One region of the Eubacterium sp. AM05-23 genome, then DNA from elsewhere that is predicted to be linked to it. Evidence: predicted binding sites of a transcription regulator. Region 1 holds the regulator's gene; the other holds the start of a gene.
What was found. The regulator Rex, encoded in region 1, represses fermentation and respiration genes when NADH is low (regulators of the CRP and FNR family bind a similar motif). The targets are predictions, from matches to a motif close to ATTGTTAANNNNTTAACAAT.
Positions count from the first base shown of each region.

Region 2: the regulator Rex is predicted to act here: its motif matches at 1,956-1,975, upstream of acsD (acetyl-CoA decarbonylase/synthase complex subunit delta).

Region 1 is NZ_QUDF01000002.1:57,959-61,375, forward strand. It holds gene DW091_RS02555 (DUF1538 domain-containing protein) at 1-736, shown strand, start outside; gene DW091_RS02560 (P-II family nitrogen regulator) at 804-1,154, shown strand; gene DW091_RS02565 (redox-sensing transcriptional repressor Rex) at 1,314-1,958, shown strand; cyclic di-GMP riboswitch class I at 2,057-2,140, shown strand; gene DW091_RS02570 (EAL domain-containing protein) at 2,164-3,417, shown strand, end outside.
Region 2 is NZ_QUDF01000002.1:209,559-212,975, reverse strand. It holds gene acsC (acetyl-CoA decarbonylase/synthase complex subunit gamma) at 1-839, opposite strand, end outside; gene acsD (acetyl-CoA decarbonylase/synthase complex subunit delta) at 859-1,794, opposite strand; gene DW091_RS03190 (DUF3786 domain-containing protein) at 2,115-2,762, opposite strand; gene acsV (corrinoid activation/regeneration protein AcsV) at 2,776-3,417, opposite strand, start outside.

The sequences.
Region 1 (3,417 bases):
TATGCCGGAGGTGGCATGGGAGGTTTTTCTGGCCATCCTGCCCATTGTTTTGATTTTTCTGTTTTTGAACGTCATTGCGCTGCGGCTGCGGGCTCCTATTATCAAGCGGATTATAGGCGGCTTTGTGGTGACTTACCTGGGGCTGGTGCTGTTTCTCCAGGGCGTAAACATTGCCTTTGTACCGGCCGGCGAATTTTTGGGCACAGCCCTTGCAGAGCTTGAGTACAGCTGGATTCTCATTCCGCTGGGCTTTGCCATCGGTTTTCTGGTCGCCTTTGCCGAGCCAGCCGTCCAGGTCATGGTAAAGCAGGTTGAGGAAATGACCAGCGGCGCCATCAAAGCACGCGTTATGCTGCTTGCGATCTCGCTGGGCGTGGCGTTAGCGGTTATGACGGCCATGATCCGGCTGCTGGCCGGTATTTCGCTCTGGTGGATTTTGATTCCGGGCTATATACTGGCCTTTATTCTCGGCCGCTTTGTGGAGCCGAATTTTCTGGCTATGGCCTTTGATAACGGCGGCGTAGCCACTGGCCCCATGTGCTCGACCTTTATTCTGTCTCTTTCAGTGGCTGTGGCGGGCGCGACGCCAGGACGAAATCCGCTGCTGGACGGCTTTGGCGTGGTAGCGCTGATTGCCCTTGCGCCGATTCTGACAACCCTGCTTCTGGGCTTCTTTTATAAGCAGAAGGAGGCCTACAGGAAAAGGCAGTGTGAAAAGCAGCCGCGTGATTCTTAACCGGTATTGACAGAAGATTTTAATCATATATAATATGTAGATTACTTAGCGAATGATGGAGGAAAAAATGGAAGACAGAAATAAGATTAAGACCGAACTGATTGTGGTGATTGTGGAAAAAGATATGTCCGGCGAGGTCATTGACGCGGCCAAGCAGGGCGGCGCTGACGGAGCGACCGTTATGTATGGCCGCGGGTCCGGCATCCATGAGAACGCCCGGTTTTTCGGCATCACCATTGAGCCTGAAAAGGAGATCGTTCTGATTCTGGTGGACGCGTCCATAAGGAACGCGGTGCTCTGCTCGATCCAGAAGAAAATCGAAATCGACAGGCCGGGCATGGGCATTGCTTTTGTGCTGGATGTGGCCAAGGTGATTGGCAGCCCGCACCTTAACTTGATGTCGGACATCACCGATTAATTGCTTTTAAAGACACCCCGAAGGCGCTTGTTTGCCCGGTTTCTGAAGGAATTAAAAAACTTTGACACTTTTTTAATTAATTCGACCATAAAAATTGACGTTTTTTTAACAACTTGATATAATAAAAAGGATAAGTACGACGCAGGAGGGGAGTGCAGAATGCAAACTTTTTCAAAAAGGGTATCGATGACAGTTGTTAAGCGTCTGCCCAAGTATTACCAGTATTTAACCGATTTACAGGATCAACATATTGAAAAAATCTCGTCTAAGGAGCTGGCGGCTATGATGGGGCTGACCGCCTCGCAGATCCGGCAGGACCTGAATTCCTTTGGCGCTTACGGACAGCAGGGCTACGGCTACAAGGTAAAAGAGCTGAAGGAGGCCATTCGCAAAATTCTGGGGCTTGATCTCCAGTATAACTGCATTATCATCGGTTCTGGGAACCTGGGACATGCCATTGTCAATTACGAGCGCTTTAAGGAAGAGGGCATTCACTTCAAGGCCATGTTCGACGTGGATCCGGATCAGATTGGCAAAAAGGTCGGAGACGTGACCGTGTACCACATGGACGATCTCGACGCCTTTGTGGCGCACCATAAGATTGATATCTGTATCCTGAGTGTACCGCAGAAGGTCGGGCAGGAAACCACAGACCGTGTCGTAGAGCTCGGGATCAAAGCGATTCTAAACTTCGTGCCTCTGGACCTGACGGTGCCGGACGACGTGGTGGTAGAGAGTGTGAACATCACCGACAGTCTGTTTACCTTAACCTACCTGATTAACGAAGAGGAAGAGAACGAATAACCAGAAATACCAGCAGGCTTAAGCCTGCTTTTTTGGTGGAAAATAGGAGTTGTGTTTCAAAAAAATCTATTATATAATAGAGTAAAATATAAACGAGATTAATACTAGGGCAAATCTGCTGAAAGACAGAGACGCAAAGCTACAGGGCCTAAACATACATTGTAGGGTAGCCAGCTGCAGTTAAACCCATAACAGGAGCTGTAAAATGGCAGGAAAAAAGACAAACGAAACCATTGAAAATAATGTTTATAACGTAGCTTTGCGTAATATTTACGACGAGCTCTATGAACTGAACATTACCAAAAATCATTATCGGATCATCTACCATGTAGAGGGTAAATATGTGACGCCGCCAGAAGACGGCGCTTTGACAGACGGTATTGCCGATGTGGCAGCGCACATGATTCACCCGGAGGATTCGAGACGTTTTTTGGATTTTTTTGATATTGATAAAATACACGCGGCACTGGCTTCCGGAAAGACCAGCGTCATTGGAGAGTTCCGTAAGCTTTGGGAGGACGGCGCCTATCACTGGGCCTCGCTGACCGTTTTTCCAGCGGATATTGAAGGCGAGGAGGATGAGATCCTGCTCTGCTTTATCATGGATATTGATTATAAAAAACAGCTGGAAGCCGTTGAGAAGGAAAACCAAAGCCTTCAGAAAAAGCAGATGGATGACGAGCGTTACCGTCTGGTGATTGGGCAGACAAACACCCTGGTATTTGAGTGGAACCCAGAGACCGGAGAGCGCTATTATGCGCCCCGGTTTTCGGAAAATTTTATGGGCAGCTATGACGGCCGGGACATCAAGGAAATCTGGCTTGACGATGGGGTCGTCCACCCCGGCGATATTGAAATATTAAAGCAGAAAATGAGCATGGACGCCATCAGCAACGGGCAGGTAGAGCTGGAAATCCGGCTCTGCAATAAGAAAGGCCGCTATATCTGGTGTAAAATTGTATTTAATGTGCTTTACAATGAGGATGGCGGCATCAGCCGGGTGATCGGTACCCTGAACGACATCGACGAATCCAAGCGCGCGCACGAAACCCTGAAGTACCGGGCAGAGTTTGATATGTTAACCGGTATCTATAACATCAATACCTTTTATTCCCGGGCAGAAAAGCTGCTCAGGGAGCATCCGGAGCAGAAATATGCCGTGGTGCGCCTGGATGTCAACCGCTTTAAGTTTATCAATGATCTGTACGGACGGGAGGAGGGAAACCGGCTGCTCCGCTTTATGGCAACTGTTATTTCGGGCCATATGGGGCCGATGGACGCTTTTGGGCGCATGAACAGCGATGTGTTCTGTCTCTGTATGTCCTATGGTTCGGGTGAGCCACTGCTCAGGCGTATTCAGAAAATACTGGCGGAGATCAACCAGTATTCAGAAACCTATCAGGTTATGCCCTCCTGCGGTATCTGCATTGTGAGGGACCGGAATGTCCAGATCAGTATC
Region 2 (3,417 bases), 150 kb from region 1:
GCTAAGGCAACTTCCATCTGTTCGCAGCAAGCAAGCTTGTTAACAAATACAACTGAAGGATAACCGAAAGTTCTGTCATCGCCCTTCAGAGTGTTGGTACGGATGGTTACAGCGTTATTGTAAGCTTCTTTGACAGAGCTGTCGCCAACGTTCAGCACCAGGTTCTTGTAACCAGCAGCTTCGATTTTTTCAACTGTGTCATGTAATTCTTCGATAGAGCCAGCGGAGACACCCAGCACAACGTCAGCAGCTTTGGCAACTTCTACCATTGCGTCAGCATTTGCAGGTGTAGCGCCCATCAAGATACCTTTAGCAGCTTTGATTGCTTCAGCAGCTTCCTTAGCGACTTCAACATCTTCAACAACAGCCATTGGCACACGGCCCAGTTCGATCACTTTAGCGATCAGGTCTAAGAATTTAGCTTTGTCAGCAGCATAACGTACGGAAGCAACTTCTACACACATTAATTCGCCGATACGGTCATATTTAACAGCTTCTAAATGAGCGACCTTCTTAGCAATTTCATCGTCAGAATCTGCGTCTGAGAATTCAACTGCGAATAAAGCTTTGTTGACATAAGTTTTTTCATGTCTGAATAATACGGTTTCGCCGCCCAGGGCACATTCTGTGTCGCCAGTTCCGATTTTGATTGTTTTCATCGGAGGGGCGGTAGCTTCAGATAACTGAGCTTTAGCTTCGTCTGTAATATACGGGCATTTATCAATTTCTGCAGCGCCAGCGGCTACTTTCATTGAGAATGCCATACATGTAGGGAATCCACATTCCTTACAGTTTTTCTTAGGAGTCAGTTTAAAAATATCTAAACCTTTTACTGCCATTTTTTTGCGCCTACCTTTCCTAACCTACTAACTCTTTGATAAAGTTTTTAATCACTTTAGCTGATTCCGGATGTTTAACAATAACAGCGTTTGAGCCGCCGATTAAGCAAGAAGCTGCAGTGGAAACTTCCATAGCGATACCACGTTCTTCCTGATTTCCCCATTCAGGAGCTTCTTCTTCTGTGAAAACAGCTTCTTTTACGCCCCATGCTTCGTCGCCAACATTGGTCATGATTGGCATCTGAAGGTCTGTATCGTTCTGGCCTAAAGCAGCTAAACGGATACGGTCCATTGTAGAAGCAACATATTCGAAACCATAGCCAACAGCAGCGGTTCCAACATCCATGATGATGTTTCCACCGTCAACACCTAACTGTGTCAACAGGATATTTAACTGTTTTGCAAGGTTGATATCAACAGCAGACTGGCCAGATACCTTGTGGCCGTCAGCATTACCTGCTACACCGACAGATTTGTAGTTATCTTCAACAGCTGAGAATAAAACAGCGTTTTTGCCAGACAATGCCTGAGAAACCTTAACCAGTAAATCACCGTCTTTTTCAGCGTTGTTGCAGCCTGCAACAACCAGTGGAAGATCGATTGCCGCTTCGACAGCTTTAGCGATTTCAACACATTCTTCAGATGATTTGTTAGCACCGTTAGGATCGGCACTGATTAATTTTAATGCGATAAACTGTGCGTCTGTATTGTCCTGTACATATTTTGCCCATGCTGCAGGATCCTTTACGACGTCACCATAAGCGTCAACCAGACATTTTTCCCAGTCTTCTGGGTAACTGTCTAAAATTTCGACACCAACAACCGGTGCGTTTCCTTCACCACTTAAAAATGGTAATCCTTTTTCTCCTCCGAGAGTAACTGCTGCATCTCCAACACCAATTACACACTCATTGATCTTGCCACTAAACTTTTGTTCTGCTTTTTTGAATGGCATTTCCTCGTTACCTCCTAACTCGTTCTTGTTAGTATTTTTTTATATTTCAAAGCCCGGAATCGTTTTATGAACATGACAAATTCCGGTTGCTTTAAAATTTCAATTGAAAATAAACCGGTGTACACAGACTTGTATATATAAGTATACACATATACTACTATCTTGTTATAAGTTTGTCAAACATTTTTCGACCAAAAACAAAAATTTACCCGTCTTTCTAAAGCTTTTAATTCGCAGTTATTCAGTAGGTTTAAATGATTTCATGAAACCCATGAAAACGACCCCGTAAATAAGCAAAATATTACTATATTTTACAGGTGTCAGTCTGCTTTTGCCAGCCGCTTCAGCGCGGGGATAAAAATATCTCCCATTACGGCGAGATCCTCCGCATCAAAGCCTGAGGTAATATTACTGTCGAAAAGAATCTGTGATTCCGGCGGGAACTCATCGTCCCCCAGCCAGAGGATTACAGTCAGATACATGTTGTTGATAAACTCAAAACGGTAGGACAGATCACCGTGTTTTTTAGGTTCTGCGCTCAGCTTTTCCATAGCGCGCTTCAGCCCTTCAACATCATAGTTGAAGGTAAAGGCAAAGCGCTTCAGGCAGCGGCCCTCAAAGCTCTTAAAATAATGGTTTCCCCCCGAGATATCCCGGTATGCGATGGTTGTGCCCATGGGCGGCACGCCCTGGGCGTTAAGCAGATAACGCAGGATCATGGTCATGGGCTTATAATCGTCAAAAGCAGTTCCGTCCTTTAAAAGCACGTCGCCCTCGGGGTATTTTACTTTGTATTCCTCACCCATCAGCGTTACCGTGAACAGCTGCGTTTCCAAGTCATAAGGACAGGTGGATTTCTCTGCCATCTCCAGAGGATCCTTATCCTTTATCAAATTTTTATAATGATCATAGGGCAGCTTGTCTTTTCTCTTCTCTTCAATGGCTGCTTCTATTTCAGAATTTAGCATTGGTTACCTCTGTCTATTTTTGCAGGCTCGGGAACAGGCTCATATCCGTGTGCGGAATAAAGCAGGCTGATATGAAGGCATCCATATAAGACGGATGAACGCTAAGTTCCATATAAGTCATATTCTGTCCGATTTCTGCGATTTTTTCTTTTCCCTCAGCCAGTGTAAGGGCCAGATAGCACCCCTGCATCGAGCTGTTTCCAATATAATAATACTTATCAACCGGTATATCCGGGAGCATACCGAGGGCAATGGCGTTTTCAATGCCAAGGTTGCTGCCGATTCCTCCGGCCACATACACATTTTCAAGCACTTCAATGGGCATATCCATGCTTTCCATCAGGGTGTGAATGGCTGAGAACACCGCGCCCTTTGCCTTGATGAAGCTATCGATGTCGATTTCTGTAATGTAGATATCCTTGGCGGTACTGTCCAGCTCCTTTGAACAGACAAAGTAACGCCCAATATCGTATTCGTCAAAGGCAATCCTCGGATTATCGATATCTTTGCTGATACGGCCCTTGCCGTCAATAATGCCTGTCCGTTTCATCTCGCAGATCAGGTCAATGATTCCGGAACCGCAGACACCTACCGGTATCTCTCCGCCAATGGTTGAGAAGCTTGCTTTTAACGTCGCGTCGTCAATCTTAACCTC